4 regions of the Paraburkholderia sp. PREW-6R genome follow, and region 4 is predicted to be linked to each of the others. Evidence: predicted binding sites of a transcription regulator. Region 4 holds the regulator's gene; each other region holds the start of a gene.
The links. Region 4 encodes LexA, which represses DNA repair genes until DNA is damaged. Its sites were predicted from a motif close to ACTGTATNNNNATACAGT; they were not measured.
Positions count from the first base shown of each region.

Region 1: a site for LexA is predicted at 4,353-4,370, ahead of AAGS40_RS08140 (putative DNA modification/repair radical SAM protein). Genes of this name have one in related genera too.
Region 2: a site for LexA is predicted at 3,379-3,396, ahead of imuA (translesion DNA synthesis-associated protein ImuA). Genes of this name have one in related genera too.
Region 3: a site for LexA is predicted at 2,350-2,367, ahead of AAGS40_RS10745 (PA0069 family radical SAM protein). Genes of this name have one in related genera too.

Region 1 covers NZ_CP155073.1:1,878,951-1,886,587, forward strand. The annotation lists gene ldcA (muramoyltetrapeptide carboxypeptidase) at 1-69, opposite strand, end outside; gene tadA (tRNA adenosine(34) deaminase TadA) at 98-925, opposite strand; gene AAGS40_RS08125 (DnaJ family domain-containing protein) at 922-1,323, opposite strand; gene AAGS40_RS08130 (2'-5' RNA ligase family protein) at 1,941-2,549, opposite strand; gene AAGS40_RS08135 (cryptochrome/photolyase family protein) at 2,708-4,231, opposite strand; gene AAGS40_RS08140 (putative DNA modification/repair radical SAM protein) at 4,383-5,594, shown strand; gene AAGS40_RS08145 (UdgX family uracil-DNA binding protein) at 5,604-7,073, shown strand; gene AAGS40_RS08150 (KUP/HAK/KT family potassium transporter) at 7,269-7,637, opposite strand, start outside.
Region 2 covers NZ_CP155073.1:1,096,706-1,104,342, forward strand. The annotation lists rRNA gene AAGS40_RS04820 (23S ribosomal RNA) at 1-2,561, shown strand, start outside; rRNA gene rrf (5S ribosomal RNA) at 2,779-2,892, shown strand; gene imuA (translesion DNA synthesis-associated protein ImuA) at 3,467-4,306, shown strand; gene AAGS40_RS04835 (DNA polymerase Y family protein) at 4,206-6,035, shown strand; gene AAGS40_RS04840 (error-prone DNA polymerase) at 6,041-7,637, shown strand, end outside.
Region 3 covers NZ_CP155073.1:2,473,478-2,481,114, forward strand. The annotation lists gene AAGS40_RS10735 (PQQ-dependent sugar dehydrogenase) at 1-513, shown strand, start outside; gene AAGS40_RS10740 (NINE protein) at 666-1,133, shown strand; gene AAGS40_RS10745 (PA0069 family radical SAM protein) at 1,149-2,315, opposite strand; gene AAGS40_RS10750 (Lrp/AsnC ligand binding domain-containing protein) at 2,458-2,946, opposite strand; gene AAGS40_RS10755 (D-amino acid dehydrogenase) at 3,140-4,426, shown strand; gene AAGS40_RS10760 (acyl-CoA dehydrogenase) at 4,540-6,330, opposite strand; gene AAGS40_RS10765 (FAD-binding protein) at 6,449-7,384, opposite strand; gene AAGS40_RS10770 (electron transfer flavoprotein subunit beta/FixA family protein) at 7,460-7,637, opposite strand, start outside.
Region 4 covers NZ_CP155073.1:1,421,364-1,429,000, forward strand. The annotation lists gene AAGS40_RS06160 (universal stress protein) at 1-414, shown strand, start outside; gene AAGS40_RS06165 (DUF2939 domain-containing protein) at 480-1,151, opposite strand; gene AAGS40_RS06170 (hypothetical protein) at 1,307-1,654, opposite strand; gene lexA (transcriptional repressor LexA) at 1,883-2,533, opposite strand; gene AAGS40_RS06180 (sulfate ABC transporter substrate-binding protein) at 2,848-3,897, shown strand; partial or broken gene cysT (sulfate ABC transporter permease subunit CysT) at 4,036-4,872, shown strand; gene cysW (sulfate ABC transporter permease subunit CysW) at 5,031-6,122, shown strand; gene AAGS40_RS06195 (sulfate ABC transporter ATP-binding protein) at 6,122-7,180, shown strand; gene AAGS40_RS06200 (CysB family HTH-type transcriptional regulator) at 7,252-7,637, shown strand, end outside.

The DNA.
Region 1 (7,637 bases), 460 kb from region 4:
GTGCAGCACGTCTGGATCATGCGGGTAACCCGATGGCGCAATCAGTTCAATAGTGCGATGGACGGTCATGTCGCGAGACCTGCTGGATATTGTTGTGTCAGAGCGGCTGGCTGGGATCGACTTCGGCTGATGCCGCGAGACCGGCTGTTTGGTCAGCCGTGATGGCGTCGTTCGAGACAAGTGTCGCACCGGCTTTGCGTGGCTGTTCCGCTTCGGCCGCGTCGACATCTGGCTGCGCGCGGGTCGCTGCGCGCGCCTCGCGGATCGCGCGCCGCCGCTCGGAGAAGAACGATTTAAGCGCTGCGCCGCACTCGGCTTCGAGCACACCGCCGGTCACGGACGTGTGGTGGTTCAATTGCGGATGGGCAAACGCGTCGACCACGCTGCCGCACGCGCCGGTTTTCGGATCGCGTGCCCCGAACACGACGCGCGCAATCCGCGCGTGCATGATCGCGCCCGCGCACATCAGGCAAGGTTCGAGGGTCACGTAAAGCTCGCAGCCCGGCAGCCGATAATTCCCGACGACTTGCGCCGCCGCGCGCAACGCGACCATTTCGGCATGCGCGGACGGATCGTGAGCGCCGATCGGATGATTAAAGCCCGTGGCGATGACCTCATTGCCGCGTACGAGCACCGCTCCGACCGGCACTTCGCCCGCTGCGCGCGCCTCCTCGGCGGCGGCCTGGGCGAGCGCCATGAAGCGCCGATCGCGCTCGGAAACGGCAGTTTGCGAAGTGGGCACAGTAGGCCCTGAACTGACAGGCGCCGCGGTGGCAGTGTCCGAAACGCCGGCGCCCTCCACTGCGGATCGGCGCGCAATTCGCGGACCGGAATGCGCGGAACGCTGCGTGGGCGTAGCAACCGGTTCAGCGCGCTCCACGGCTGAAGCGTCCACCGACGCGGCAGGAACCAGGGGCTCGCTCACTGCGAACCCGCGTCTGCGGTATTGAGATTGCCGACGCGCTCCGACAGACGTTCGGCGATTCGCCGGCAATACTCGCGCGGCACGACCAGCGGGCCGCCGCGCAGCGACTCGAGCGCCATGTCGAGCGCCAGCATGCGTGCCTGGAGTCGGCAACGAACCGCCTGATCGCTGACGGCGCTCAACTCCGCTTTCAGATTGCGCAACGCGCGCAACTGTTCCACAGCCGGCGGCGCAAAACCTGCATTTTTTAGAATCCGGTTAGCGACACGCACTTCTTCAGGCACCAGCGCATCGTCGTCCCAAGCCAGCGGCGCACCCGCGCCGGGCAAATCGTCGAACTCACCCCGCGCGACGGCGGCGGCGATTCGCTGTTCGACTAACGCATCAAGCAATTTCATCTGCGATCCACTACGTTGCGGCCCAAGCATTCTATCAGGGAGCGTGCAGCGGGCTTCAGCCTGCGATCGATGAAATCTTCTGGTTTTCAGATTTTGCGTATTTGCGTGACACATGGCGTGCTTTAGCGTGAGCGCAGTGCAGCGACGCCCAAACCGCAAGCAGCAAGCGGCCGACCGCCTATCGCCTATCGCCTATCGCCACAAGCATTCGTTCGACGACCCATGCGGTGGCCAAGCTCGTTTTTCACACTTTCAATGTCGACTCCTTCATGCGATCCCTAGCCTCTCATACTTGCCGGGGTAAGCGGCCAACCGCCAACGCTGCATGCCCAAGCCGCTGCAGACACCAGGCAATAACCGGTGACCGCCTGTCTGTTCGTACTAACGGTCATGTCTTTCGCTTACTGCTCGCGGTAGCGGCGCTGTCTGTCGCGCTTTCCGGCTGCGGCGTATTCTGCAGCGGCGGGGGCGGCAGCGGCAGCCACTTCGCGGGCGGCTGCGCGACGTCGCTGCGTTTTTGACGCGGGACGCCACCTGTGTCCGCTTTCTACGAGAGCGGCACGCAAGCACCGGTTCCAGCGACCTCGCGAGCAACTCCCTTCGCCGCGCGCATCACGTCACCCGCTTGCCGCCAGCGGCCATCGACCGAGCGCGACGTGGCGGCTCCGTCCGAGCAGGCTATGCATGAGCACGACCTCCCGCACATTCCATGCGAACGCCTCAACCGTCCGCTCGTCGATCCAGGGCATGCCGTAAGCAAGCGTGACATGCGGCGTGTAAGGCACTGACTCGCGCGCTGCATGACGCTCGAAACCCGCCTGATCAAGCGCCTGACCGAGAATATCGTGAAGCACGTGGAGCCCGGCCGCGCCTTCGCCGCCGCAAAGCACGAGCGGGCCGGGCCGCGGCTTCGATGCGAAGCTGACCACCCTGTCGAACTCCACGCTAAACGGCGCGATTGCTGCAGCTGCGGCTGCGGCCGCGCTCATCGCTGCGTCGACCTTGGGCCCAGGAAGTCCGCCCACAAAATTGCCAAGGTGATGCAACGTGACGTGCAAGCGGTTCGCCGCGAGCGGCTTGCTCCGCGAGCGCGATTGTTCGCGCAACTGCTGCGCCAGTTTCGCGATGCCCGCAGCCGTCGCAGCATTCGGATACACCGCAAAAAAGAGCCCGTCCGTAGGAACGGGAGGCGCTTCAAGGCCCGGCAACCACAGCTGTTCAGGCATCGCGCCCCTGAATCGGTGAAACATGCATATCGACCAGACTCCTGTGTTGGCGCAAGTTCATGCACCGGTTTTTTAAGCAATTCGCCGTCAGAGAACGAATCGCGCGAGGCCTACTGGGCGCCACTCCCGCCCTGCCCCCGGCCCATTGCCTCGTCGGGCTATAGTGCGTCGAGGTCTGCGAGATACACCTCGGCCTGCTGCAGCGTAGCGTGCCGCTCTTCGGCGCCCAACTTTTCCCACAGTTGATAAGGCATCTTCAAACGAGGATTACCACTGAGCAATGCGCGATGACGATCGTGGAAATGCCAGTACAAACTATTGAACGGACATGCGCGCTCGCCGTGACGCCGCTTCGGGTCATACGCGCAGCCTTTGCAATAGTCGCCCTGCTTGCTGATGTACGACGCCGCCCCGCAATACGGTTTGCTTCCAACCACTCCGCCGTCCGCGAACTGACTCATGCCCCGCGTATTGGGCATTTCGACCCACTCGAAGGCGTCGACATAAATGCCGAGATACCATGCGTCGACTTCATCTGGATCACAACCTGCAAGCAGCGCGAAGTTACCAGTCACCATGAGTCTTTGAATGTGATGCGCGTATGCGTGCTTTAGCGACTGCCCAATCGCATGCGCCAGGCACGCCATGCCCGTGTTGCCGCTCCAGTACCAGCCCGGCAACGGACGCACCGCACGAAGCGCATTCTCCTGCCCATACCCCGGCATGCGCGCCCAGTACACGCCCCGAACGAATTCGCGCCACCCCAAAATCTGGCGAATGAAACCCTCCGTGCTCTCCAGCGAAACGGCGCCGCGCCGATAGGCACCCAGCGCGGCGCGAATCACCTCGAGCGGATGAAGCATCTTCACGTTCAGCGAAAACGAAAGCAGCGAATGAAACAGTGCCAGCGAACGGCTGGTCAATGCGTCCTGATAGCGGCCAAAGTGCGGCAGCGCTTCGCGGACAAACTGCGCAAGTCCTGCACGCGCCTCGCGACGGGTCAATGGCCACCGCACTTGCCCCTCGTTGGCGTCCCCCATGGTCACTACGCCGGCAGCCACTATTTCGTGCCATAGATCACTCAGGTCGTGAGCCGGCCACCTCCATGCGGGCGCCGCCGGCGACCCGGGCCATTTGGCCCGGTTGTCGACGTCGTAATTCCATTTGCCGCCCTCCGGCTCGCCGCCGTTCGCCAGCAGAATACCGAAGCGTTGGCGCAGATCGCGATAGAAGTACTCCATGCGGGGCACCGCGTGTGCAAACGCCGTCTTCAGCTCGCTCCGGTCGACCAGAAAATGCTCGCTCCCCACGACGGTTTGCGCAAGCCCGCATTCAGCGGCTGCCGCGTCGAGCGCCTGTTCGACCCGCCATTCGTCCGCCTCCATCCGCTCGAACCGAGTGGCGCCGACGGAGTGCGCCACCTGACGTAAATTCGCGGCGAAACTCTGCCCATTGTCCGCGTCGCCGATCCGGAAATAACGCACCTGATGGCCCGCCGCCTCGATCGCGGCCGCAAATCCGCGCATGCATGCAAATAGTGCCAACACTTTTTGCGCGTGATGGTGCGCGTAGTCCGTTTCGCTACGAATTTCCATCATTACGTACAGCACGTCGTCACGCTGCTCGCGCCACCATGAATGACCGGCGTTCAGTTGGTCGCCGAGCACCAGTCGCAGAATCATTGTTTTGCCTTCCCGCTGTTGCCTGCGGTTTCTTCCAGACGTTCCCTTCCGTTCGCCGTACTGCCCTCACGCCCGTCAAAACCTAAAAATCACTTGCACTCACTGCCCGCCCACGTACAATACTGTACATCCATACAGTATGGGCGGCAACGTGGAATTGCTCAAGAAGCTCGAAGTTCTGGCAGACGCAGCAAAATACGACGCGTCCTGCGCAAGCAGTGGCGCGCCTAAACGCGGCTCGCGCGGAATCGCCGGTCTGGGCGCCAGCACCGGCGCCGGGATCTGTCACAGCTTTACGCCGGACGGGCGCTGCGTATCGCTGCTAAAAATTCTGCTGACCAACTTCTGTCTGTACGACTGTCAGTATTGCGTCAATCGCCGTACCAGCAACGTGCCGCGCGCGCGATTCACGCCGGAGGAAGTCGTCGACCTCACGCTCGACTTTTATCGGCGCAATTACATCGACGGGCTGTTTCTCAGCTCGGGCATCATCCAGTCGTCCAACTACACCATGGAGCAATTGGTGCGTGTCGCGCAGTCGCTGCGGGAAGACCATCAGTTTCGCGGTTATGTGCACCTGAAAACCATCCCGGACGCCGACCCACAGTTGATTGCGCAAGCGGGCCGCTATGCGGACCGTTTGAGCGTGAACATCGAACTGCCGACTGACAGCAGCCTCGCGCGTCTTGCGCCGGAAAAGGACGTGCGCACCATCAAGCTGGCAATGGGCTCCATCCGTCTGGCACAGGAGGAAGCGCAAAGTGAAACGAAGGCCCCGCCTTTTACGCCGGCCGGACAGAGTACACAAATGATCGTCGGGGCCGATGAGACGAACGACCACACCATCCTGCAAACAGCAGAAACGTTATACGGTTCGTACAAGCTCAAGCGCGTTTACTATTCGGCGTTCAGTCCCATTCCCGACAGTCCGTCTGCGTTGCCGGCACAGGCGCCGCCGCTTCTGCGCGAGCATCGGCTTTACCAGGCGGACTTTCTGCTGCGCGGTTATGGCTTCAGTGCTGACGAATTGTTCGGGCAAACCGGCAACCTGTCGCTTGAAATCGATCCTAAGCTTGCGTGGGCGCTCGCGCATCGTGAGAGCTTTCCCGTGGACCTGAACCGCGCTCCACTGCGCATGATCGCGCGCGTGCCGGGCATCGGCATGCGCAATGCCAAACGCCTCGTCGAACTGCGGCGCTCACGCCGCGTGCGCTACGACGATCTGGTGCGGCTTCGTTGTCCGATGGAAAAGATCAAGCCGTTTGTCGTCACACAGGACTACCGCGCGGCCATGCATGACGCGTCGTCGGAGCGGCTGCGTCGCGTGCTAACGCCGCCACCGGTGCAACTAGCGTTGCTGTGAGAGCGGATCATGCACGCGATCGTCATCGAAGATCATTTCGCTGCGTGGCGCGCGGCTTCGCTCACAGCGCTCGGCGAAGGCCTCGCGCCGGAATCGGTCGAATGGCGAATCGCGTCGAGCCCGGATCTACCGCAAGAACAGGCGCCAATCGAATACGCGCAAGCGCGCGATACGACAGCTGTTCCCGCCTCTGCGCCAACGGTGCATGTGTCGAAGGACTTCGCTGCACTGCTGAAAGACGCTGCGTCGTTTCGTGATCCGCAGCGCTGGGCGTTTCTCTACAAAGTGCTATGGCGTTGGCATCATGGCGACCGTGCGGCTGCGTCCGCCGCCGACGAAGACGGCGCGCGACTCTATCGCATGGCCAAAAGCGTGCGGCGCGCGCAGCACGACATGATCGCTTACGTGCGCTTTCGCAAGCAGGAAGCGAGTGCAACGCCCGAATATATCGCCTGGTACGAGCCGGATCACGATGTGTTGCCATGGGCCGCGGAACACTTCGCAGAGCGCATGGGGCGTTCATCGTGGCTCATTACCACACCACGCGGCGCCGCTTTCTGGGACGGCCAGCAATTGCATCTGCACGCGCGTCGTGCATTGCCGGGAGAGCATCGTTGCGAGACCGCGGACGAGGCCGAAGCGCTATGGCTTGCGTATTACCGCAGTACCTTTAATCCTGCGCGGCTCAACGAAGTGGCGCTCGAACAGCACATGCCGGTGCGTTTCTGGAAGGGCTTGCCGGAGGGACATTTGATTCCCGGCATGATCAGCGAGGCGAAGAGTGGCGCAAGACGCCTCGCGCAGGCCGGCAACGTGGGCATGCTTGGCGGAAAAGCCATACCCGTTGATGCGCAAGCCGCGCAACCAATGCGTGACGAACCCTCTTCGCTCGACGCCTGCCGGCGTTGCGACCTGTGGCGCAACGCGACGCAGGCAGTCGGCAGTTCGGGGCCGAACACCGCGCGGATCATGCTGATTGGCGAACAGCCCGGCGATCAGGAAGATCTGAGCGGACAACCGTTTGTCGGGCCCGCCGGGCAGTTGCTCAATACGGCAATCGAGCGCGCCGGTCTGTCTCGCGAGCAGGTCTATATGACGAACGCGGTCAAGCACTTCAAATGGGAGCCGCGAGGCAAGCGCCGCCTGCACAAGACGGCGGGACAGCGTGAGATCGAAGCGTGCTCCTACTGGCTCGAGCGCGAGCTGCAAACGGTGCGCCCTGCGGTGATCGTCGCGCTTGGCGCAACCGCGCTCACTGCGTTGCTGCATAAAAAAGTCAGCCTGCGGGACTATGCAGGGGCTCCGTTCGAAGTCGAAGGCGGGTGGGCCATTGCAACGTACCATCCATCGTTCGCACTGCGGCAGCAGGACCTGGCGTCGCGTGACAGGATCGCAGATGAGATCGCCGACGCGCTTGCCCAAGCGCGCGAACTGGCCGACAAGGAAGCACCGTCCGGAACGAAAGGAAGCGGGCAATGAGCGCGAGCAATCAGGAAAACGCCATGCTTCTCCACTTCGACTATCATGCGAGCAGTCGAGCCTCATGAAAGCGTCCGGCCTATGATGCCGGACGCCTGCCGCCGTGGGCACGGCGCAAAAGGTAGCCTGCCGGCATGCGCACGAGAACGCCCTGCCGCCATGCGCGTGGCATCGCGCTGTGACCAGGCATCTGAATCAAAGCGCGACCTGCACTCCCAGTTCCACCACGTCTTCCGGTCGAAGGCCGTAGTATTCCGCGCTCGACGCCGAATGAAACGACATCTGGCCGAACAGCGCTTCGCGCCATTGCATCATCGCGCCGTGAGAGCATCCTTTGAGAACTTCATCGCGTGGAAGGAAAAAGGTCGTGCGCGCCGGGTCGTAGGTCCATTCACCGAGGCGGCCGTTCATCGACTCGAGCACGCGTCGCAAGTCGGGCCGCTCCACGAAGCCGTGGCGCGCAATGATTTCATAGCATCCGTTGCCAAGATCGCGTATTTCGATACGCGTTTTTTCGTCGATGCGCGGCGCCGACTCGGAAATGTTCGCGAAGAAAATCGCGGT
Region 2 (7,637 bases), 320 kb from region 4:
ATAGCCCTGTAGACGAAAACAGCGAGGAAGAACTGGGTGTACGAGAAGTAGGGCGGGACACGTGAAATCCTGTCTGAAGATGGGGGGACCATCCTCCAAGGCTAAATACTCGTGATCGACCGATAGTGAACCAGTACCGTGAGGGAAAGGCGAAAAGAACCCCGGGAGGGGAGTGAAACAGATCCTGAAACCGCATGCATACAAACAGTCGGAGCCTTCGCAAGGGGGTGACGGCGTACCTTTTGTATAATGGGTCAGCGACTTACATTCAGTGGCAAGCTTAACCGATTAGGGCAGGCGTAGCGAAAGCGAGTCCGAACAGGGCGATTTCAGTCGCTGGGTGTAGACCCGAAACCAGGTGATCTATCCATGGCCAGGATGAAGGTGCGGTAACACGTACTGGAGGTCCGAACCCACTAACGTTGAAAAGTTAGGGGATGAGCTGTGGATAGGGGTGAAAGGCTAAACAAACCTGGAAATAGCTGGTTCTCTCCGAAAACTATTTAGGTAGTGCCTCGTGTATCACCTTCGGGGGTAGAGCACTGTCATGGTTGTGGGGTCCATTGCGGATTACTACGCCATAGCAAACTCCGAATACCGAAGAGTGCAATCACGGGAGACAGACATCGGGTGCTAACGTCCGGTGTCAAGAGGGAAACAACCCAGACCGCCAGCTAAGGTCCCCAAATATTGCTAAGTGGGAAACGAAGTGGGAAGGCTAAAACAGTCAGGAGGTTGGCTTAGAAGCAGCCATCCTTTAAAGAAAGCGTAATAGCTCACTGATCGAGTCGTCCTGCGCGGAAGATGTAACGGGGCTAAGCAATATACCGAAGCTGCGGATGCATATTTATATGCATGGTAGGAGAGCGTTCCGTAAGCCTGCGAAGGTGCACTGGAAAGTGTGCTGGAGGTATCGGAAGTGCGAATGCTGACATGAGTAGCGATAAAGGGGGTGAAAAGCCCCCTCGCCGTAAGCCCAAGGTTTCCTACGCAACGTTCATCGGCGTAGGGTGAGTCGGCCCCTAAGGCGAGGCAGAAATGCGTAGCTGATGGGAAGCAGGTCAATATTCCTGCACCATTGTCAAATGCGATGGGGGGACGGATCGCGGAAGGTTGTCCGGGTGTTGGACGTCCCGGTCCTTGCATTGGAGAAGGCGCTTTGGCAAATCCGGGCGCGGAATTCAAGGGTGCGAGGCCATTCACTTCGGTGAAGAAGCAATCGGAAGTGGTTCCAGGAAAAGCCTCTAAGCTTCAGTTTGACAGTGACCGTACCGCAAACCGACACAGGTGGGCGAGATGAGTATTCTAAGGCGCTTGAGAGAACTCGGGAGAAGGAACTCGGCAAATTGGTACCGTAACTTCGGGATAAGGTACGCCCCTGTAGCTTGATGCCCCTGCGGGCAGAGGGTGAAGGGGTTGCAATAAACTGGTGGCTGCGACTGTTTAATAAAAACACAGCACTCTGCAAACACGAAAGTGGACGTATAGGGTGTGACGCCTGCCCGGTGCCGGAAGATTAAATGATGGGGTGCAAGCTCCTGATTGAAGTCCCGGTAAACGGCGGCCGTAACTATAACGGTCCTAAGGTAGCGAAATTCCTTGTCGGGTAAGTTCCGACCTGCACGAATGGCGTAACGATGGCCACACTGTCTCCTCCCGAGACTCAGCGAAGTTGAAGTGTTTGTGATGATGCAATCTCCCCGCGGCTAGACGGAAAGACCCCATGAACCTTTACTGTAGCTTTGCATTGGACTTTGAACCGGTCTGTGTAGGATAGGTGGGAGGCTTTGAAGCGTGAACGCCAGTTTGCGTGGAGCCAACCTTGAAATACCACCCTGATCTGTTTGAGGTTCTAACCTGGGTCCGTTATCCGGACCGGGGACAGTGCATGGTAGGCAGTTTGACTGGGGCGGTCTCCTCCCAAAGTGTAACGGAGGAGTACGAAGGTACGCTAGGTACGGTCGGAAATCGTGCTGATAGTGCAATGGCATAAGCGTGCTTGACTGTGAGACTGACAAGTCGAACAGGTGCGAAAGCAGGTCATAGTGATCCGGTGGTTCTGTATGGAAGGGCCATCGCTCAACGGATAAAAGGTACTCTGGGGATAACAGGCTGATACCGCCCAAGAGTTCATATCGACGGCGGTGTTTGGCACCTCGATGTCGGCTCATCTCATCCTGGGGCTGTAGCCGGTCCCAAGGGTATGGCTGTTCGCCATTTAAAGAGGTACGTGAGCTGGGTTTAAAACGTCGTGAGACAGTTTGGTCCCTATCTGCCGTGGGCGCTGGATATTTGAAGGGGGCTGCTCCTAGTACGAGAGGACCGGAGTGGACGAACCTCTGGTGTACCGGTTGTCACGCCAGTGGCATCGCCGGGTAGCTATGTTCGGAAGAGATAACCGCTGAAAGCATCTAAGCGGGAAACTCGCCTTAAGATGAGATATCCCCGGGGCTTCGAGCCCCTTGAAGGGTCGTTCAAGACCAGGACGTTGATAGGTCAGGTGTGGAAGCGCAGTAATGCGTTAAGCTAACTGATACTAATTGCCCGTAAGGCTTGATCCTATAACAGGTGTGTGACGGCCAGCCGTCAGTGCGCAAGCACTCATGGCAGGCCCACCCTGCGCCACGCGCAGGGTCTTGTGCAGACCACACACGGTTGAGATCAGTGTTGTGCCAGAAACAGCACAACCCAAAACTTCTCTGGTGAGCCTCACCAGACACTACTTCTTCCCCGATTGGTTGGGCTGTCCCCCACAGGACAGCGCAACATCAAGTCATGCCTGATGACCATAGTGCGTCGGTCCCACCCCTTCCCATCCCGAACAGGACCGTGAAACGACGCCACGCCGATGATAGTGCGGATTACCCGTGTGAAAGTAGGTCATCGTCAGGCTCCCCAGCAGCGTCAGAAACCCCACCCCCAGAAGGTGGGGTTTCTGCGTTTACGGCGCGTACAAACCGGCTGCCCGACAACGGCAACACAACAGCTTCGGGCGCAGGCGCAATAGAGCGTCAACCAGTCCTGAGTCCGACGCACCAGCCCATCCGCCGTCACACCGGCACATGACCGCAGGCACACGGCCGGTAACGCCTTCCCCGCTGCAAGCTTATATGCAGTTCGCTTTTGACGAATCAAAGCAACGTGTTTTCGTCACACTTCCACCTTTCCCCGACTCAGCGCTTACCAAGCAAAGCAGACCACCCAAGCCACCGCTTCAAAAAACGCTCGCGCCGACGCGATCTCCCGCGGAATAAAGCACACACCGCATCCCCGTCCCAAAGTCTGGCCAGCCGCTCACTCCGCCGCAAAAATCATCGCCGTAACAAGCGCTGTCGGTTTCATACCGACGCTCATCTGCCTTAACATCCATCCCGAAATACTGTATAAATATACAGTGAAAACGCGTCACCGGATGCCTGCTTCAATGCCGGCAGGGCGGAGCATTCCCTATTGAAAGAGCGTGTCCATGGCAGCAGCGATTCAACTCGCGACTACCTCGCTGTCGTCGCAATTGCGGCGGCAGGTATGGCAGGGCAATGAGCTTGCCGGAGCCGACGCGCGCGTCATTTCAAGCGGCTATGCCGCCCTGGATCAGCTATTGCCTGGCCAGGGCTGGTCCATGGGCGCCCTGACCGAGTTGCTGGTCGAACACGGCGGCATCGGCGAAGTGCGGCTGTTGGCTCGCGCGCTGTGTCATCTGACGAGGCAAACCGGGCGGCATGTGATGTTCGTGGCGCCTCCCTATCAGCCGAGCGCTGCGGCGCTGAAAGCGTGGGGTGTCGATGTGGAACGCGTGTTGTGGGTGCGCGCAGCCGAGGATCAGGCGTTGTGGGCCGCCACGCAAGCATTGAAACAGGACGGGATCGGCGCGGTGCTGGTCTGGTTGCCCACCGCACGTGCCGACAAAGTCCGGCGTTTGCAGGTGGCGGCGCAGGAATCGGCGGCGTTGGCGTTTTTGATACGGCCTGTCGAGGCCGCCACGCAATCGTCGCCGGCACCGTTGCGCATGATCTGCGAGCCCGTGCTGCCAGCCAACGCGCAGACCATCAACCGTCGTGAATGGCTGCAGGAGATTGGCCTGTCGATTGACATCTTCAAACGACGTGGGCCGCCGCTAGCCGAACCCCTTCGTCTTATTTTGCCTTTACAGAGCGTCCTGTTGCCGCAGAACCGGGGCGGCGGCGATCAAGGGCGAGAGATCAAACATGTTGTGGATCGCAGTCACATTGCCACTCTTGTCGCTGGAAGCGGTGAAGCCTCTCGTGCCGCTTCCGAATGGCTTGCCCGCGCAGCCGAATCGGCGTGAAGCGGGCAGCGCCGCAACCGGGACCTCAGGTGATGAAAACGTCACCGAGGCGCGCTGCTACGCGCTCGCCGATCACGCGCACATTCTGATGCCGGATCTCGACGCATTGCGGGCCGGCGTCCACGCGGGGCATTCGCGCTCGCATGCGTTGGCGTTGGCGCCGAGCCTGGAGTTGCTCGCCGCCGATGCCGCCCGCGAAACGCAGTCCTTCGAAGCAATAGCACTTGCGTTGCTGACCTACACGCCGAAAGTATCGCTCGCCGACGCTCATACGTTGCTGCTGGAAGTAGGCTCCGGTTTGAGACTGTTCGGCGGCTTGCGCGCGCTCCTGTCGCGGGTATCGGCGACGGTCGCGGAATTCGGCTACACGGCCCGCATCGCCTGTGGGCCGACGGCCTGGGGCGCATGGCTACTCGCACAGGCTCGTGCTGTAAAACACGGGCGTCGCTGGCACGTGGTGAAGGAGACGTCGCTGGCTCGCGTACTCGATCGTTTGCCGGTGTCGCTATTGCCGGTTGCGCAGACGCATCGCGATGCCTTCGTGCACGTCGGTTGCGCTACGTTGGCCGATTTGCGGCAACTGCCGAGATCAGGCGTGGTGCGGCGCTTCGGCGGCGGCATTCTGGATTTGCTGGCACAGGCCTATGGCACGCGACCCGACCCGCGCGAGTCGTTTCGTGCGCCGGCGTCATTCCATGCGCAGCTGGAGTTGCCGTCGAGAGTGGAGAACGCCGACGCGCTGCTGTTCGCCGCGCGTCGGTTGATCGTGCAGCTGGCCGGTTGGCTGAGCGCGCATCATGCGGCGTTGAGTGGCTACACGTTGCTGCTCGAACATGAACTGGCATCGCGTCACGCGCCGAGAACATCGAGCCTGAAGGTCGCATGGGCCATACCGTCGCGCGATGCCGAGCATCTGATCTGGCTGCTGCGTGAGAAGTTGAATCAGACGGTGCTGGCGGCACCCGTAATCGAGTTGAAGCTGGTCGCCGATCAGATCAGCGAGTACGCCGGACAATCTGACACGCTGTTTCCGATGCCCGAGTCGGACGGTGACTCGATTGCGCGCCTGCTCGAACGGTTGAGCGCGAGATTGGGGCCGGAGAACGTACTGCAAATGTCCGAGCAGGACGACCATCGGCCGGAGCGGGCCATGCGCGTCGACGCATATCAGGCGCAGGCGTTTTCGCGGAAGAAGCGCTCGCCGAAGACGCGGACCAGAATCAAAGCCGATAAAACCTGGTTGACCGATGAACTGCGCCACGCAACGCTCGAAAACGCATCCGCAGAAAGCGTCGGAGCGCAGCCAGCAATTCAACCGGCCGACACGCGCCGACAATCTGGCGAACCCGAAACCACCGCAAAGAGCGCTCACCCATCAGCGCCTTCACATCCACATCGACACTCGAACGAAACTCACAACGAAACCGGCAACGAAACTCAGCACGAAACCCAGGCCTCGCTCGACCTGCCAGAGCGCGCATTGCCGTCGCAACCACGCCCCGTGTGGATGCTCGACAAGCCGCTACGTCTGATGATGCGTGACCAGCGGCCCATCTACCGTCGTCCGCTGAAAATGCTCACGCGTACCGAGCGGATCGAAGCGGGGTGGTGGGACGGCAGCGGCGTCGAGCGCGACTATTATGTCGCGGCGGACGATCATGGCCGCATGTTCTGGGTTTATCGCGAGCGTCTTGGCGGCGAATGGTATTTGCACGGTCTGTTCGGCTGATCATCATGAAGACTTCATGGCCAACGCTTCCGCCGCAAGCGCTCGACACGCATCTGCCGCCCTACGCGGAATTGCATTGCCTGACCAATTTCTCGTTTCTGCGTGGCGCTTCGCATCCGCAGGAACTGGTGAGGCAGGCCATGTCGCATGGTTATAGCGCACTTGCCATCACGGACGAATGCTCGCTCGCAGGCGTCGTGAGAGCGCATACGGCGTTAAAGGAAATCAAAAAAGAACAGGAGCAGGAGGAGGGGCCGCACAAACCGCTCCCTGAACTGATCATTGGCAGCGAACTCAATCTGACCGATGCCGACGGCGATCCCTTCTGCACGCTGGTTGCGCTGGCAACGAACCGCAACGGCTACGGTAATCTTTCCGAGTTGATCACCCTGGGCCGTTCGCGCGCTGAAAAAGGCAGCTATCGTCTGAGCTCATTCGACTTGAGCGAGGCGCTGCCTCATCTCGAACATCTGAAAGCGTTACCCGATTGTCTGCTGATTCTCGTGCCGCAACGTACGGCGACGCTTTCGCACACGCTGCATTGCGCGCATTGGCTCGCGAGGCTTGCGCCGCAACGTGCATGGATCGCGCTCGAACTCTGGCAAACCGGCAGCGACGATCTCCAGATCGACGCCCTGCGGATGATCGCAAAGGAAACGGGTCTGCCGCTGGTGGCGGCAGGCGGTGTTCTGATGCATGCGCGCTCGCGCAAACCGTTGCAGGACACGTTGACCGCAATCAGGCTCGTCAAGCCGCTTTCCGAGTGTGGTCACGCGCTCGAGCCCAATGCCGAGCGGCACATGCGCACGCGAGTACGCCTTGGCAAGTTGTATCCGCGCGATACGCTCGAAGAGACATTGCGCATTGCCGCGCTGTGCCGCTTCTCCCTGAACGAACTCAAGTACGAATACCCGGAAGAACTGGTCCCCGCAGGCGAATCGCCTTCGAGTTATCTGCGCAAGCTGGTCATGGCCGGCGCGATGGAGCGTTGGCCGAACGGCCTGGATCTGAAACGTATTGGCCAGATCGAGAAAGAGCTGGAACTGATTGCCGATCTGAAATACGAAAAATACTTTCTGACCGTGCACGACATCGTGAGCTTTGCGCGTTCCAGAAACATTCTGTGTCAGGGACGAGGTTCGGCAGCGAATTCGATTGTCTGCTATTGCCTGCACGTGACCGAAATCGATCCGGTGCACATGAACATGCTGATCGAGCGGTTCATTTCTCGCGCGCGCAACGAGCCACCCGATATCGACGTCGACTTCGAGCATCAGCGCCGTGAGGAAGTGATCCAGTACATCTATTCGAAGTACGGACGTCATCGCGCGGCGCTGACGGCGTCGCTGATTACGTATCACGCGCGCAGCGCTTTGAAGGACGTGGGCAAGGCGCTGGGACTGGAGGTGTCGCTGATCGAGCGCATCAGCAAGTCGCAGCAGTGGTGGGACAGCATGGATTCCATCGCCAGATATCTTGCTGAAGCCGGCTTCGACGCCAACTCGCACATCACGCGAAACCTGATTCGTCTTACGCACGAACTGCGGGCTTTTCCACGTCACCTGTCGCAGCACGTGGGCGGCTTCGTGATCGCGAAAGACA
Region 3 (7,637 bases), 1.1 Mb from region 4:
CCGCTCACGCACGACCTGTGGTTCACCGACAACGGCCGCGACCTGCTGGGTGACGATATACCGAGCGACAAACTCAACCGCGCGCCGCGTGCCGGCATGGATTTCGGCTTTCCCTATTGCCACGGCGGCGACACGCCCGACCCTGAATTCGGCAAGGACCATCCCTGCAGCGCGTTCACTCCTCCCGTCGTCAAACTGGGCGCACACGTCGCCGCGCTCGGCATGCGTTTTTACACCGGCTCGATGTTTCCGGCCGCCTATAAAAACAACATCTTCATCGCTGAGCATGGCTCGTGGAATCGCAGCAAGAAAGTCGGCTACCGCGTGGTGCGTGTGATCACGAATCCGGACGGCAGCAACGCCCACCAGGAAGTCTTTGCTGACGGCTGGCTGGAACCGGACGAAACGCAATGGGGGCGCCCCGCCGATGTGCTGCCGCTGCCCGATGGCTCGCTGCTGATCAGCGACGACTACGCGGGCGCCGTCTACCGCGTGACTTACGCGGCGCCTTGAGCCTGCTGCACGGCTAGGTGCTTGCAGCCCGGCTATACCCATGCCCTCGCAAGTCACATGACCTCAGCCGTGCAGCGGGCGTAGAATGCGCGACGCTCTGCGCCTCGGCGCGCCGGCTCCTTTCGACCGCCTGCCACTTTGCCCTCGCCCACATGTCCACCCTTGTTTCGACGCCCTCGCATTTCAGATCCAAAACGATTACCGCCGCTCTCGCGTTTTTCCTTGGGTACCTGGGCGCGCACCGTTTCTATCTGTATGGCAAACGCGACCTCTATGGCTGGGCGCACGTGATCGGTACGCTCGTCGGCATTCCGGGTGCGATGCTGGTGGTAGCGAGCGAACGTTCTTCGATGCTGGGCTGGGTGCTGGCGTTCGCAGGCGCCGTGTCGTTGCTCGCCGCGTTCCTCGCGGCCATTGTGTATGGCTTGCGCCCGGACGAAAAATGGGACGCGCAGTTCAATGCTCACACAGAACGAAAAAGCCACTCCGGCTGGACGGTCATTTTCATCGTGATCTTTTCGCTGTTGATCGGCGCATTCCTTCTGATGACAGGGCTCGCCATTTCCTTTCAGACCTACTTCGAGAGTCAGGTCGAGGCGGCCAAAGCGCTTTCACAATAAACCGTAAGCGCTGCGTCAGAACAGTTCGAGTTGCGGACTCACGGGTGGGGGCGCCTTCACCGGGTCACGCGCAGGCTCGATCCGCCGGAAATGCGACATGTCCAGAATGCCGCGGTCGCGTTGATTGAGGCCCAAGCGGCGGGCAGCGTTGTGAAAACGCTGCTTGAGCAGATCTGCCCACAACCCCTCCCCCTTCATGCGGCTGGAGAAACACGCGTCGTAATCTTTGCCGCCGCGCATGTCACGCACGCGGCTCATCACACGGTCAGCACGATCGGGGAAGTGGGCGGCCAGCCAATCCTTGAAGAGCGGTGCGACTTCCCACGGCAGACGCAGCACGATGTAGCTCGCATTGCACGCACCCGCCTCCGCGCACGCCTCGAGCACCCTTTCCAGGTCTGGCTCGGTAACGAATGGAATCATCGGCGCGACGCTGACGCCGACTGGAATGCCCGCCTCGCTCAACGTCCGGATTGTGCGCAATCGGCGCGACGGTGTTGCCGCACGCGGTTCGAGCGTGCGCGCAATGTCCGAATCCAGCGTGGTGATCGTGATTGCGGCCATGAATTGGCCGCGCGCCGCCATGGGCGCAAGCAGATCAAGATCGCGCTCGATCAGCGATGATTTGGTGATCGCCGCGAACGGATGATTCCGCTCGCCAAGTATTTCGACGACCCGCCGCGTGAGCCGTAACTCGCGCTCGACCGGTTGCCACGCGTCCGTATTCACGCCTAGCGCGATCGGCTCGGGCATATAAGACTTCTTCGACAACTCCCGTTCGAGCAATTCCGGCGCGTTAACCTTCGCATAGATGCGGCTCTCGAAGTCGAGGCCCGGGGACAAGCCGAGATAGCTGTGCGTTGGCCGCGCGAAGCAATAGATGCAGCCGTGCTCACAACCGCGATACGGATTCAGCGACACGCTAAACGGGATGTCCGGCGATGCATTGCGCGTGAGGATGGTCTTCGCCTGCTCTTCGAAGAGCTGCGTGCGTAGAACCTTGGTGTCGTCGCCGTCTTCATCCTGATGAGTGACCCACCCGTCGTCCACGGCTTCGCGCTGGTCCACTTCGTAGCGGCCTTGAAGATTCGTGACAGCGCCTCGCCCCTTGCGGGGTGCGGGCGGCGCGACAGGAAACTCGGGCACGGATGCGTCAGCAGGGTCGAAATCGGAGTCGGTCACGATGATGGCACGCCAAGGAAAAACGACGAAAACACCTGTATAAATATACAGTGTTTACGTCGTTTGTCGAGGCCTCCTTTAGCGTGCTGCCGACCACTGCCGACCACTGCCGATCGGCAGTCCGAAGCCGGAGGGACACCGCTCAGTCGCCCACCGCGATCGTCAGCGTCTCCTTGATTTCTTCCATCACCACATAGCTCTTGGACTGCACCGCGCCTGGTAACTGCAAAAGAATGTCGCCAAGCAGCTTCCGGTAATCCGCCATTTCACCAATGCGCGCCTTGATCAGATAGTCGAAGTCGCCGGACACGAGATGGCATTCCAGTACCTCGGGAATCTTCTGCACCTCGCGGCGAAACTGGTCGAACATGTTGCCACTTTTGTGGTCCAGCGTGATTTCGACGAACACGAGCAGCGCCGCACCCAGTTCCGCCGGATTCACCCGCGCGTGATAACCGGTGATTACGCCGTCGCGTTCCATACGCTTGACCCGTTCGATGCACGGCGTAACCGACAGCCCGACCTGCTCGGCCAGTTCCTTCATGGCCATTCGGCCGTCCACCTGCAACAGGCGCAGGATCTTGTGATCGAGCTTATCGAGGGCACGAACCGGCTGGCGCTGTGTACGCATGGTGTTTCTGCTGAAAATCCTGAAAATACAATAACAAAACCTGCCTGACTGTTAATAGTATAGCGGTTAACACTGGGCGAACTGCGATACACCTCGTTAATCGAACGATGCGAACGATGCGAACAACGCAAACACTTCGAACGAACGACGAACCCACCGCCCGCCAACTTTCCTGAATCTGTTTGGAGCAGCTATGCGAGTCGTCGTTTTGGGCAGTGGCGTCGTCGGGGTGACGAGTGCTTATTATCTGGCGCGCGCGGGTCATGACGTGACCGTGATCGACCGCGAGGCCGGCCCGGCGCTCGAAACCAGCTTTGCTAACGCCGGCCAGATCTCGCCGGGCTATGCGTCGCCGTGGGCCGCGCCTGGCGTGCCGCTGAAGGCAGTCAAGTGGATGTTCCAGAAGCACGCGCCGCTTGCGATCCGGCTAGACGGCACGCAGTTCCAGCTTCAATGGATGTGGCAGATGCTGCAGAACTGCACGTCTTCGCGCTATGCCATCAACAAGGGACGCATGGTGCGTCTCGCCGAATATAGCCGCGACTGCCTGCAGGCACTGCGTGCCGAAACGGGCATTCGGTATGAAGGGCGCACTGGCGGCACACTGCAGGTGTTCCGCACGCAGCAGCAGTTCGATGGGGCGGCCAAAGACATCGCCGTGCTGCGGGAAGCCAACGTGCCGTTCGAATTGCTTTCGCCAGCGGAACTGGCAAAAGCCGAACCCGCGCTCGCTGCCGTGTCGCACAAGCTGACGGGCGGTCTGCGTCTGCCGGGCGACGAGACCGGTGACTGCCAGATGTTCACCACGCGCCTCGCCGCCATGGCCGAGGAACTGGGCGTCCAGTTCCGCTACAACACGCCGATTGACTCGCTCGCGCTTGCGGGCGACCGTATTGCCGGCGTGCAATGCGGCAGCGAACTGGTGCGCGCCGATTCATTCGTCGTTGCGTTGGGCTCGTATTCGACTCAATTTCTCTCCGGTCTCGTCAAGATTCCGGTTTACCCGCTCAAGGGCTATTCCATCACTGCGCCAATTGTTAACGAGGCTGCTGCGCCTGTCTCCACGGTGCTCGACGAAACCTACAAGATTGCGATTACGCGCTTTGACGACCGCATCCGCGTGGGCGGGATGGCCGAAATTGTCGGCTTCGACAAGTCATTGCGCGAGGCTCGTCGCGAAACCCTGGAGCTGTGCGTGAACGATCTGTTCCCGGGTGGCGGCGACACGTCGAAAGCCAGTTTCTGGACTGGCCTGCGCCCCATGACGCCGGACGGTACGCCGATCGTCGGCCGCACGCCGGTGTCGAACCTGTTCCTGAATACGGGGCACGGCACGCTCGGCTGGACGATGTCATGCGGCTCGGGCCAGTTGCTCGCGGACGTCATGTCGGGCAAGCAACCCGCTATCAAGGCGGACGATCTGTCGGTGCATCGGTATCTCGGTGAAACACGCGGTGCGCATCGGCCGGCTTATGCGTGAGGTTGCTTCAGGCGACTGCACGAACGACGCGTTCTGACGCAGCCGCCCACCTACAAAAACAAACGGCGCCCTCGTGGCGCCGTTTGTCTTGCTGCATCAGAACACATGTCACGTCAAAACTGATCTTCCGACAGCGCCAGCACGCTCTCTCCACCCTTCGCGCTGACGATGGCCGCCTCCAGCGCCGACGCCAGCGGCAACACGTGCTCGGCGTAGAACTGCGCGGTGGCGATTTTCGCGCCGTAGAAAGACGGATCTTCGTCACGCTTCCGGGCCGCCACGAGTAACGCACGCGCCATCTGCCAGCCACCCAGCACAATCCCCGAAAGCTTCAGATACGGCACACTGCCGGCGAACACCGCGTTCGGATCGCTCCTCGTATTCGTGACGACAAAATCGACCGCAGCACTAAGCGAGTCATGCGCTTGTGCAAGGTACTTTCTCATGGAGGCGAATGCTGCGCCCTGCTGCGCACCGAGCGCTTCGACGGTCTCAGCAATACCCGCCAGCAGCGTTTTCGCGACCTTGCCGCCATCGCGCACGGTTTTGCGGCCGATCAGGTCATTGGCCTGAATCGCAGTCGTGCCTTCATAGATGGGCAGAATGCGCGCATCGCGGTAAACCTGCGCGGCGCCGGTTTCCTCGATGAAGCCCATGCCGCCATGCACCTGCACACCGAGGCTCGTCACCTCGATCGACAACTCCGTGCTCCAGCCCTTCACGATCGGTACGAGATATTCGTAGATAGCCTGATGCTCGGCGCGCTTCGCTTCGTCCGGATGACGGTGCGCAATATCGCAATGGCTCGCGGCGACATACGCCAGCGCACGCGACGCTTCCGTCAACCCGCGCATGGTGGCAAGCATACGGCGCACGTCCGGATGCTGGATGATCGCCACAGGCTGCTTCGCCGAGCCATCCACCGGACGGCTTTGCACGCGATCCTTCGCATAGGCGACTGCCTGCTGATACGCGCGATCCGATACCGCCACGCCCTGCATGCCAACCGCGAAGCGCGCCGCGTTCATCATGATGAACATGTATTCGAGGCCGCGATTTTCCTCGCCGATCAAATGACCGATTGCGCCGCCGTGATCACCGAACTGCAGCACTGCGGTGGGGCTCGCCTTGATGCCCAGCTTGTGTTCGATCGACACGCAATGCACGTCGTTGCGCTCGCCCAGTGAACCGTCTTCGTTAATGAGGAATTTCGGCACGATGAAAAGCGAAATGCCCTTCACGCCTTCCGGTGCGCTCGGCGTGCGCGCCAGCACGAGATGCGCGATGTTCGCCGCCATATCGTGCTCGCCCCACGTGATGAAAATCTTGGTGCCGAACAGCTTGAACGAGCCGTCGCCCTGCGGCTCGGCGCGCGTGCGGACCAACGCCAGATCGGAGCCGGCTTGCGGCTCGGTGAGGTTCATCGTGCCGGTCCACTCGCCGGAAATCAGCCTGGGCACATAAGTCTGTTTCTGCTCGTCGCTGCCCGCGGTTAGCAGCGCTTCGATCGCGCCGTCCGTCAACAGCGGACACAGCGCGAACGAGAGATTCGACGCGTTGAGCATCTCCACGCAGGGTGTGCCGATCAGCTTGGGTAGACCCTGACCTTCGTAATCGACGGGATGCTGCACACCCTGCCAGCCGCCTTCGGCAAACTGGCGAAACGCATCCTTGAAACCAGGCGTTGCGGTAACCACGCCGTCTTTCCAGCTGCTCGGATTCCTGTCGCCTTCGACATTCAGCGGCGCCAGCACTTCTCCACACAGTTTCGCCGATTCTTCGAGCACGGCCTGAGCCGTGTCCAGATTCGCGTCTTCGAAGCCTGGCAGCGTGGCGATTTCTTCGAGGCCGGCCAGTTCCTTCATTACGAACAGCATGTCCTTGATGGGCGCCGTGTAGGTCATTTCAGTTCTCCTCCTGTCTCGATGTAAAAAGGGCGCGGGACCGGCTCGGTCCTGCGCCCTTCATGTGCTGCCAGGCGCCATCATCCAGGATCACCCAGGCGCGACCATTGCCCGATTGTTAGCCCAGTTCTTTGACGAGTTCCGGCACGACCGTGAACAGATCGCCGACCAGACCGTAATCAGCAACGCTGAAAATCGGCGCTTCTTCGTCCTTGTTAATCGCGACGATCACCTTGCTGTCCTTCATCCCGGCCAGATGCTGGATCGCGCCCGAGATGCCGACCGCAACGTACAGCTGCGGCGCGACGATCTTGCCAGTCTGGCCAACCTGATAGTCGTTCGGCACGAAGCCCGCATCCACTGCCGCGCGCGACGCGCCAAGCGCTGCGTTCAGCTTGTCGGCCAGCGGCTCCAGCACCTGCGTGTAGTTCTCGCCGTTGCCCAGACCACGGCCGCCCGACACGATGATCTTCGCCGACGTCAGTTCCGGACGGTCCAGCTTCGTCACTTCACGGCTCACGAACGACGAGATACCGCTGTCCGCTGCCGCTTCGATCTTCTCGACCGTTGCGCTGCCGCCTTCGGCCGCGACTGCGTCGAAACCGGTCGTGCGGACCGTGATGACCTTGATCGGATCAGCCGATTGCACCGTGGCAATTGCATTGCCCGCGTAGATCGGACGCTCGAACGTGTCGGCCGAATCCACCGCGGTGATGTCGCTGATCTGCGCGACGTCCAGCTTCGCCGCGATACGCGGCGTAACGTTCTTGCCGTAAGCGGTGGCTGGCGCGAGGATGTGTGAATAGTCCTTCGCAATGTTCAGCACCGTTGCCTCGACGTTTTCCGCGAGACCCGCTTCGAGTTGCGGCGCGTCGGCGAGCAGCACCTTGCTGACGCCGGCGATTTTCGCTGCCGCCTCCGCTGCGGCCTGGGCCTGGTGACCCGCCACCAGCACGTGTACGTCGCCGCCAATCTTTTTGGCCGCTGCGATCGTGTTCAGCGTCGCGGCCTTGATCGACGCGTTGTCGTGTTCTGCTATTACCAGATTCGTCATTTCGTCTGTCTCCGTGTCGACCGGACCGGCGCTTCGCGCTCACTCCAGTCACATGCAACATGGTTGCCGTTTGGCTCAAAGCACCTTGGCTTCGGTCTTCAGCTTCTCGACCAGCGTCTTCACGTCCGGCACCTTCACACCGGCGGAGCGCTTCGGCGGCTCGACAACCTTCAGCGTCTTCAGGCGCGGCTTCACGTCGACGCCGAGGTCCTCAGGCTTGACCGTTTCCAGCGGCTTTTTCTTCGCCTTCATG
Region 4 (7,637 bases):
CGCAAGGCGTTACGCTGCGGCGCGGACTTGGCCTTGGACCTCAAAGCGGAGACGCATTTACTGTCTGTCGTCGATATGCGTTCGAGCATTGCGCAAAGCGCGGGCCTGCTGACCGACGTCGCCTGCGGCAGCTTCGAGAAAACCGCGCGCGATATTCTTCAGGAGGGCGTGGACTGGCTGACCGAGCGAGGGGTGACCGCGCAGGGCCACTTCGCATTCGGCCACCCGATCGACGAAATCGCAAATCTTGCGAACGAGTTGCATGTCGACCTCGTAGTGGTTGGCCACCGTTGCCGTACCGGCTTATCGCGATGGTGGATGGGCGCGGGGAACACGCCGCTGCTCGACCGTATATCGTGCAGCATTCTGGTGGCGTGCTCTTCGGCACAGGAGCAACAGCAGGCGGCGGCCTGACGGCTGGATTGCACTGCTGCCTACGGCGCGCTCCGGAAGCTCCAGAGCGCGCGGATTTCAAAGACTTATTCGTTCAGGTTGACTGCCGCCAGTTTCCACGTGAACAGGCCTTCGCGCTGGAAGATCGCCGAATAACGCGCGTCGCCCGCGCCGTGCTGGTAGGTGACCACAAATTCATTGATGCCCCGATAGCCAGCCGTGGTTTGCGGCGGCTGCGGCGGCGTGTTGCTGTTGGCGGCTGGATTGTCGGCCATGTTGTTGCCCGCGCCATTGCCAATGCCATTGTTCGCCGCGCCGTTGCTTGAATTGTTGCCTGCAGCGGGGCCGGCTGGCGTCACCGGCGTCGCCGCCTGCGGATTGTCGGCCGGCGACGACGATAACGGCGGCGCCTGCGGCCGCTCGCCAGGGTTGCCACGCGGCGGCATCCCATTGAGCAACGCGGCGACGCCATCCGGTGTGGCGTAGGCGTCCACCAGCGGACCGACCAGCGCTACGCCGATCATCGCGCCAATCGCAGCCAACGGATTGCCATTGCTCTGCGCGTCGAGCCGCCGGGTCAAAAGTGCGGTCACCTGCTGCTTGAGGCTGTCGCGCAAGGCCGGAAAATCGACGTACTGGTTCACGGTTGCCGCGTCGCGAGCGTCCGCAGCGCGTTTGAGGTTATTCAACGCAATATACGGCGACGCATAACCCAGCCCTAACGCCGCGATCACCACGACCGCAACCAGCGCGGCCATAAGCGCGCGCTTTGTGCCACGCCTCGTGCCAGGACTCGTGCTTGTTGGAACTGTCATCGAATGACACTCTCCGTGAGGTGGGATCTAACGTGGACCTCGACCACGCCAAAACGATCCCTTACCTACCAGTCCCGGTTCGTTGATTGCCGCCGTGCTCAGGATTCGAACACCGCGCCGTGCACGTTGGCTTCGTCTGCGATGCAGCGGTCGATCATCCGGCATACCGCGTCCATCGTGCCGACCATGATGAGCCGCGACGGCCCGTGATAGACCCGAACCGGCGCCCGGCGCGTGGGCTCGGCCGTGTTCAGGCCGGAGTTCAACGATACCCGGGCAAAGGCCGGCAGCGCGGACGGCAGCATGGGCATCGCGACGTCAGGCTGATCGAACAGCGAAGGCGTGCTCACGTTGGATGCGCCAGTCAACGAGCAGGGCACGAGCTTGCGCAGATGGCGCAGGCGACCAAACTGGCGAAAGGGCAGCAGGCGGGCAAGACGTTCCATGAGACTCTCCAGGCAATTCAACGTTGAGGCAACTGTGTTCGGCGAAGCCGAGCACCAGGCAGGGCAGCGAGCGGCAGGCTAGCGGCGCCGGGCAAACGGGATTCGATCAGTAATGAAGCAGGCGACAATGACGGGAAAAGGGTGACGATTGCCAGCCGACGACCGATCCATAACCAACCATCGCAAACTCGCGGTCGGCACCACCAGCAAGCCGCAAAAGCCGCTGCTTTAAAACTCGCCAGGCCGGATCAGACCGACGGCGATCCCTTCGAGCGCAAACTCCGCGCTGCCGGTTTCGACGAAGATATTCTCGTAATCAGGGTTCTCGGCAATCAGTTCCAGCCCGTTGGGCCGGCGCTTCAGGCGTTTGACGGTCACGTCGTCGCCGAGACGGGCAATGATGATCTGGCCGTCTTTCGCCTCGCTCTTCTTCTGGACGGCAAGCAGGTCGCCGTCGAAAATTCCCGCGTCACGCATGGACAGGCCGCGCACCTTCAACAGGTAATCGGGCTTGCTCGAAAACAGCGCCGGGTCACACGCGTAGTGCTGAGAGATATGTTCCTGTGCAAGGATCGGACTGCCCGCCGCGACACGGCCGATGAGTGGCAACGACAGTTGCATGATGCTGGCATGCGGCAACGTGAACTGATGCGGTGCCTCCTCCGGCGTGGACAGCAGGCGGATGCCGCGCGACGCCCCCGCGGCGAGTTCGATCACGCCCTTGCGCGCAAGCGCTCTCAAATGCTCCTCTGCGGAGTTCGCCGAGCTGAACCCAAGTTCGGCGGCGATTTCCGCGCGGGTGGGCGGAAAGCCGGTGCGTTCAATTGCCCGGCGGATCAGATCGAAAACCTGCTGCTGTCGTGCGGTAAGTTTGGTCATGGCGCCACTGTATGGATGAACAGGTGACTGTATTTTTATACAGTATCCGGCGCATTTCAAGCTTTACTTTAAGTTCCTGTCTGCGAGCGACGCAGCAGCGCCGTCCACGGGCGCTCCAGCGGCGGCTTTGATGCATGAACGCCGGCGGCCGCCGTCGTTACCACTTTTCCGTATTAAAACATGAAGAAACATTATTTTTAATGATGTAAGCCGTTCGATAGACTGCTCTGCGGGTCGCTTCTCCAGACAGGTGAGGGCGACACAAAAACACATCACACGCAGCTTCAGCACATCGCAACGCGGAGAAAGTTGGCATGAACCATCAAGGCACGGGGCTGAAAGGCAGAACAGGAAAACTGATCGCGGCGCTCGCATTCTGCGCCGCGGGTGCGGTCGCGGCACTGGGCGCGGCCACCCAGGCGCAGGCGGCGGATACCACGTTGCTGAACGTGTCCTACGATCCGACACGGGAGTTGTATCAGGACGAAAACGCGGCTTTTGGTAAAGCGTGGAAAGCCAGAACGGGCGAGACGATCACGTTCAAACAGTCACATGGCGGTTCTGGCGCGCAGGCTCGCTCGGTGCTCGACGGTTTGCAGGCCGACGTGGTGACGCTGGCGCTTGCCTACGACATCGACGCGCTCGCCAGCAAGGGTCTCATCGACAAGGGCTGGCAGAAGCGTCTGCCGGACAACGCGTCGCCGTACACGTCGACGATCGTGTTTCTGGTGCGCAAGGGCAACCCCAGGCACATCAAGGACTGGGATGACCTCGTCAAACCGGGCGTGTCGATCGTCACACCGAATCCGAAGACTTCGGGCGGCGCGCGCTGGAACTATCTGGCTGCGTGGGTGTACGCCGAACATCAGCCGGGCGGCAACGACCAGAAGGCGAGGGAGTTCGTGGGCAAGCTTTACAAGAACGCCGGCGTGCTGGATTCGGGCGCGCGCGGCGCGACCACCAGCTTCGTGCAGCGCGGCATCGGCGACGTGCTGATCGCGTGGGAAAACGAGGCGTTTCTGTCGCAGAAGGAGTTCGGCGCGGACAAGTTCGAGATCGTAGTGCCGTCGGTGAGCATTCTGGCCGAGCCGCCGGTGGCGGTGGTGGACAAGGTGGTCGACCGGCACGGCACGCGCAAGGTTGCCGAGGCCTATCTGAACTTCCTCTATAGCGAGGAAGGCCAGGAGATCGCCGCGAAAAACTTCTATCGTCCGCGTTCGACCAAAGTGCCGGCCGAGCTGACTGCCAGGTTTCCAAAGCTGAAGCTCTATACGGTCGACGATTCGTTCGGCGGATGGACCAACGCGCAGAAAACGCACTTTGCCGACGGCGGCGTGTTCGATTCGATCTACCAGCCGCAGTGACGCCATGACGGAACTGCGCCGCAGCCGGCGCCGACCGACGCGTCGAGCGTCACACCGGAGCGCGCCCTTGGGCGCGCTTCTGGCCGCTTGGGGCCGGTGGCCGCAACAGGCTGGCATTAACCTGAAAGAGTACCCAGCATGACCACGTTGACCTTCCGAAAACCGAGCGCGTTGCCCGGTTTTGGCCTGACGCTCGGCATCACGGTGGCTTACCTGAGCCTCGTGGTGCTGATTCCGCTTGCGGCGACTTTTCTGAAAACCGCCACCCTCGACTGGGCGCAGTTCGTCCGAGCCGTCAGCTCGCCGCGCGTGCTGGCGTCCTACCGGCTCACGTTTTTCTCGGCGCTGGGCGGCGCGCTGATCAATGCGGTGTTCGGCTTTCTGGTCGCATGGGTGCTGGTGCGCTATACGTTTCCGTTCAAGCGGATTGTCGACGCGGTGGTCGATCTGCCGTTCGCGTTGCCCACGTCCGTGGCCGGCATTTCGCTCGCAGCCGTGTACGCCGGCAACGGCTGGATCGGTCAGTATCTGCAACCGCTCGGCATCAAAATCGCATTCACGCCGGCCGGTGTGCTGGTCGCGCTGACGTTCATCGGTTTGCCGTTCGTCGTGCGCACGGTGCAGCCGGTGCTCGAGGAGTTCGAGCGTGAGCAGGAAGAGGCCGCGGCGTGCCTGGGCGCGTCGCGCTGGCTGACGTTTCGCCGGGTCGTGCTGCCCGCCGTCTTTCCGGCTTTGCTGACGGGCTTCGCGCTGGCATTTGCCCGTGCACTCGGCGAATACGGCTCGGTGATTTTCATCGCGGGCAACGTGCCGATGAAATCCGAAATCACGTCGCTGCTGATCATCACCAAGCTCGAACAGTACGACTACGCGGGTGCGACCGCGCTCGCCGTCGTGATGCTGGTGGTGTCGTTCGTGATGCTGCTGCTGATCAACACGCTGCAATGGTATTTGCAGCGCCGCACCGGGCGCGGGGCAGCGGGCGTGGCTTCGGCCGTGTCGAACGTGGCGACGAGCGTTAATGTGAGCGCTGCGGGTGCTGCCGGTGCTGCGGGCAATGGCGGGGCAGACAACATGGCAAAGAGCGCGGCAAAGAGCGCGGCAGATGGGCCGCCGAGCGGCGGAGGTGCGCGATGAGCCACCAGGCCCGGAATCAACCCGTCGATCAGCCGGTGAATCAGCCCGTGAATCAGCCGGTAAGTCAGGCTGATCGCCCGAATAACGCCAGTACGACAGCCGCCGTGGCCGCGGCCGTGGCGCCGCGCGCGCCGCTGAACGTCGCGCGCCGGCCCGATCCGGTGACCGAAGCGCCAGTCGTGCGCTGGCTGCTTACGGGCGTGGCGCTGCTGTTTCTTGCGCTCTTTCTCGTCGTGCCGCTCGTCGCCGTTTTCTATCAGGCGTTGAGCAAAGGCGTGGGTTTCTATCTGGAATCGCTCGCCGATCCGGACGCTTTGTCGGCGATCAAGCTGACCGTCATCACCGCCGCGATCGCGGTGCCATTGAATCTCGTGTTCGGTCTGGCCGCGTCGTGGTGCATCGCCAAATTCGAGTTTCGCGGCAAGGCGCTGCTCACGACGCTGATCGATCTGCCGTTCTCGGTGTCGCCCGTGATCTCCGGCCTGATCTATGTGCTGATGTTCGGCGCGCAAGGCTGGTTCGGGCCGTGGCTGGAGGATCACAACATCCAGATCATCTTCGCGGTGCCGGGCATCGTACTCGCCACCATCTTCGTCACGTTCCCGTTCGTGGCGCGCGAGCTGATTCCGCTGATGCAGGCGCAAGGCAACGACGAGGAAGAGGCGGCGCACGTGCTCGGCGCATCCGGCTGGCAGATCTTTCGCCGCGTCACGCTGCCGAACGTCAAATGGGGCCTGCTGTATGGCGTGATCCTGTGCAATGCGCGTGCAATGGGTGAGTTCGGCGCGGTATCGGTGGTGTCCGGCCACATTCGCGGCCAGACCGACACCATGCCGCTGCACGTCGAAATCCTCTACAACGAGTACAACTTCTCGGCGGCGTTCGCGGTCGCGTCGGTGCTGGCGCTGCTCGCGCTCGTCACGCTCGGCCTGAAGCTGCTCGCCGAGCGTCATATGTCGGCGGAGCTGTCATCGGCGCGCGATGTGCCCGCGCATGCCGGACCCGTCACCGCGGTGCCCGCGACGCCCGCTTTTGCTACCGCGCAGCACAACGCAGTCAAGCATCCGCTCAAGCAAGGAGAGCTGTAATGGGTATCACCGTTCGTAACCTGCAGAAGCGCTTTGGCGATTTCGTTGCGCTCGATAATGTGTCGCTCGACTTTCCGCCGGGCGAACTGGTCGCGCTGCTCGGGCCGTCGGGCTGCGGCAAGACGACGTTGCTGCGCGTGATCGCCGGACTCGAATACGCGGACGGCGGTCAGGTCGTGCTGCAAGGTCAGGACGTGGCGACGGTCGGCGCGCGCGAGCGTGAAGTCGGCTTCGTGTTTCAGCACTACGCGCTGTTCCGTCATATGACGGTATTCGAGAACGTCGCGTTCGGCCTGCGCGTGAAGCCGCGCAAGGAGCGCCCGTCCGAAGCCGTGATCCGCGAGAAGGTGCACGAACTGCTCAGGCTCGTGCAACTGGACTGGCTCGCGCAGCGCTATCCGTCCGAACTGTCGGGCGGCCAGCGTCAGCGGATTGCCCTTGCGCGTGCACTGGCGGTCGAGCCGAAAGTGCTGCTGCTCGACGAACCGTTCGGCGCGCTGGATGCGAAAGTGCGCAAGGAACTGCGCAGCTGGCTGCGGCGTCTGCACGACGATCTGCATATCTCGACGATTTTCGTCACGCATGACCAGGAGGAGGCGCTCGAGGTAGCGGATCGCATCGTTGTGCTCAATCGTGGGCATGTCGAGCAGGTGGGCAGTCCACAAGACGTGTACGACCATCCGCAAACTTCGTTCGTCTACGAATTCCTCGGCGCGGCGAACCGTCTGCACGGCAAGGTGGACGCGAGCGGCTTCGTGGTGGACGGCGCGGCGCTGCCGGTGTCGATCAAGGCAGATTTCAGCGGACCGGCATTCGCCTATGTACGTCCGCATGATCTGCAGTTGTTTCCGCAAGCGTCGGGCCACCGCGAAGGGATCGTCGTCGACGTGCGGCGGGTCGTGACGCTCGGCGGCTCGGTGCGTGTCGAGCTCGCGGGCCGCGAGGGCACGCTGCTCGAAGCCGAACTCGATCGCGAATCGTGGCGCGATCTGCAACTCGCAGTGGGCGACGGCGTGACGGCCGTGCCGCGCGCGTTGCGCGTTTTTCCCGCGCCATGAGCGGTGCGGCACCACACAGCGCTTCATTCGGACTCCAATAAATCAACTCTGGCTGAACCGGAGCTATCAACATGAATTTTCAGCAATTGCGCTTCGTGCGCGAAGCCGTGCGTCAGAACATGAATCTGACCGAGGTGGCGAACGTGCTGTACACGTCGCAGTCGGGTGTGTCGAAACAGATCAAGGATCTGGAGGACGAACTCGGCGTCGACATTTTCATTCGACGCGGCAAGCGTCTGACGGGCCTCACGGAGCCGGGCAAGGCAGTGCATCAGCTGATCGAGCGGATGCTGCTCGACGCGGAAAACCTGCGCCGCGTCGCGCGCCAGTATGCCGATCAGGACAGCGGCCACCTGGTCGTGGCGACCACGCACACGCAGGCGCGCTACGCGCTGCCCAAGGTGATCCGGCAGTTCACCGAAGTCTTTCCGAAGGTGCATCTGGCGCTGCGTCAGGG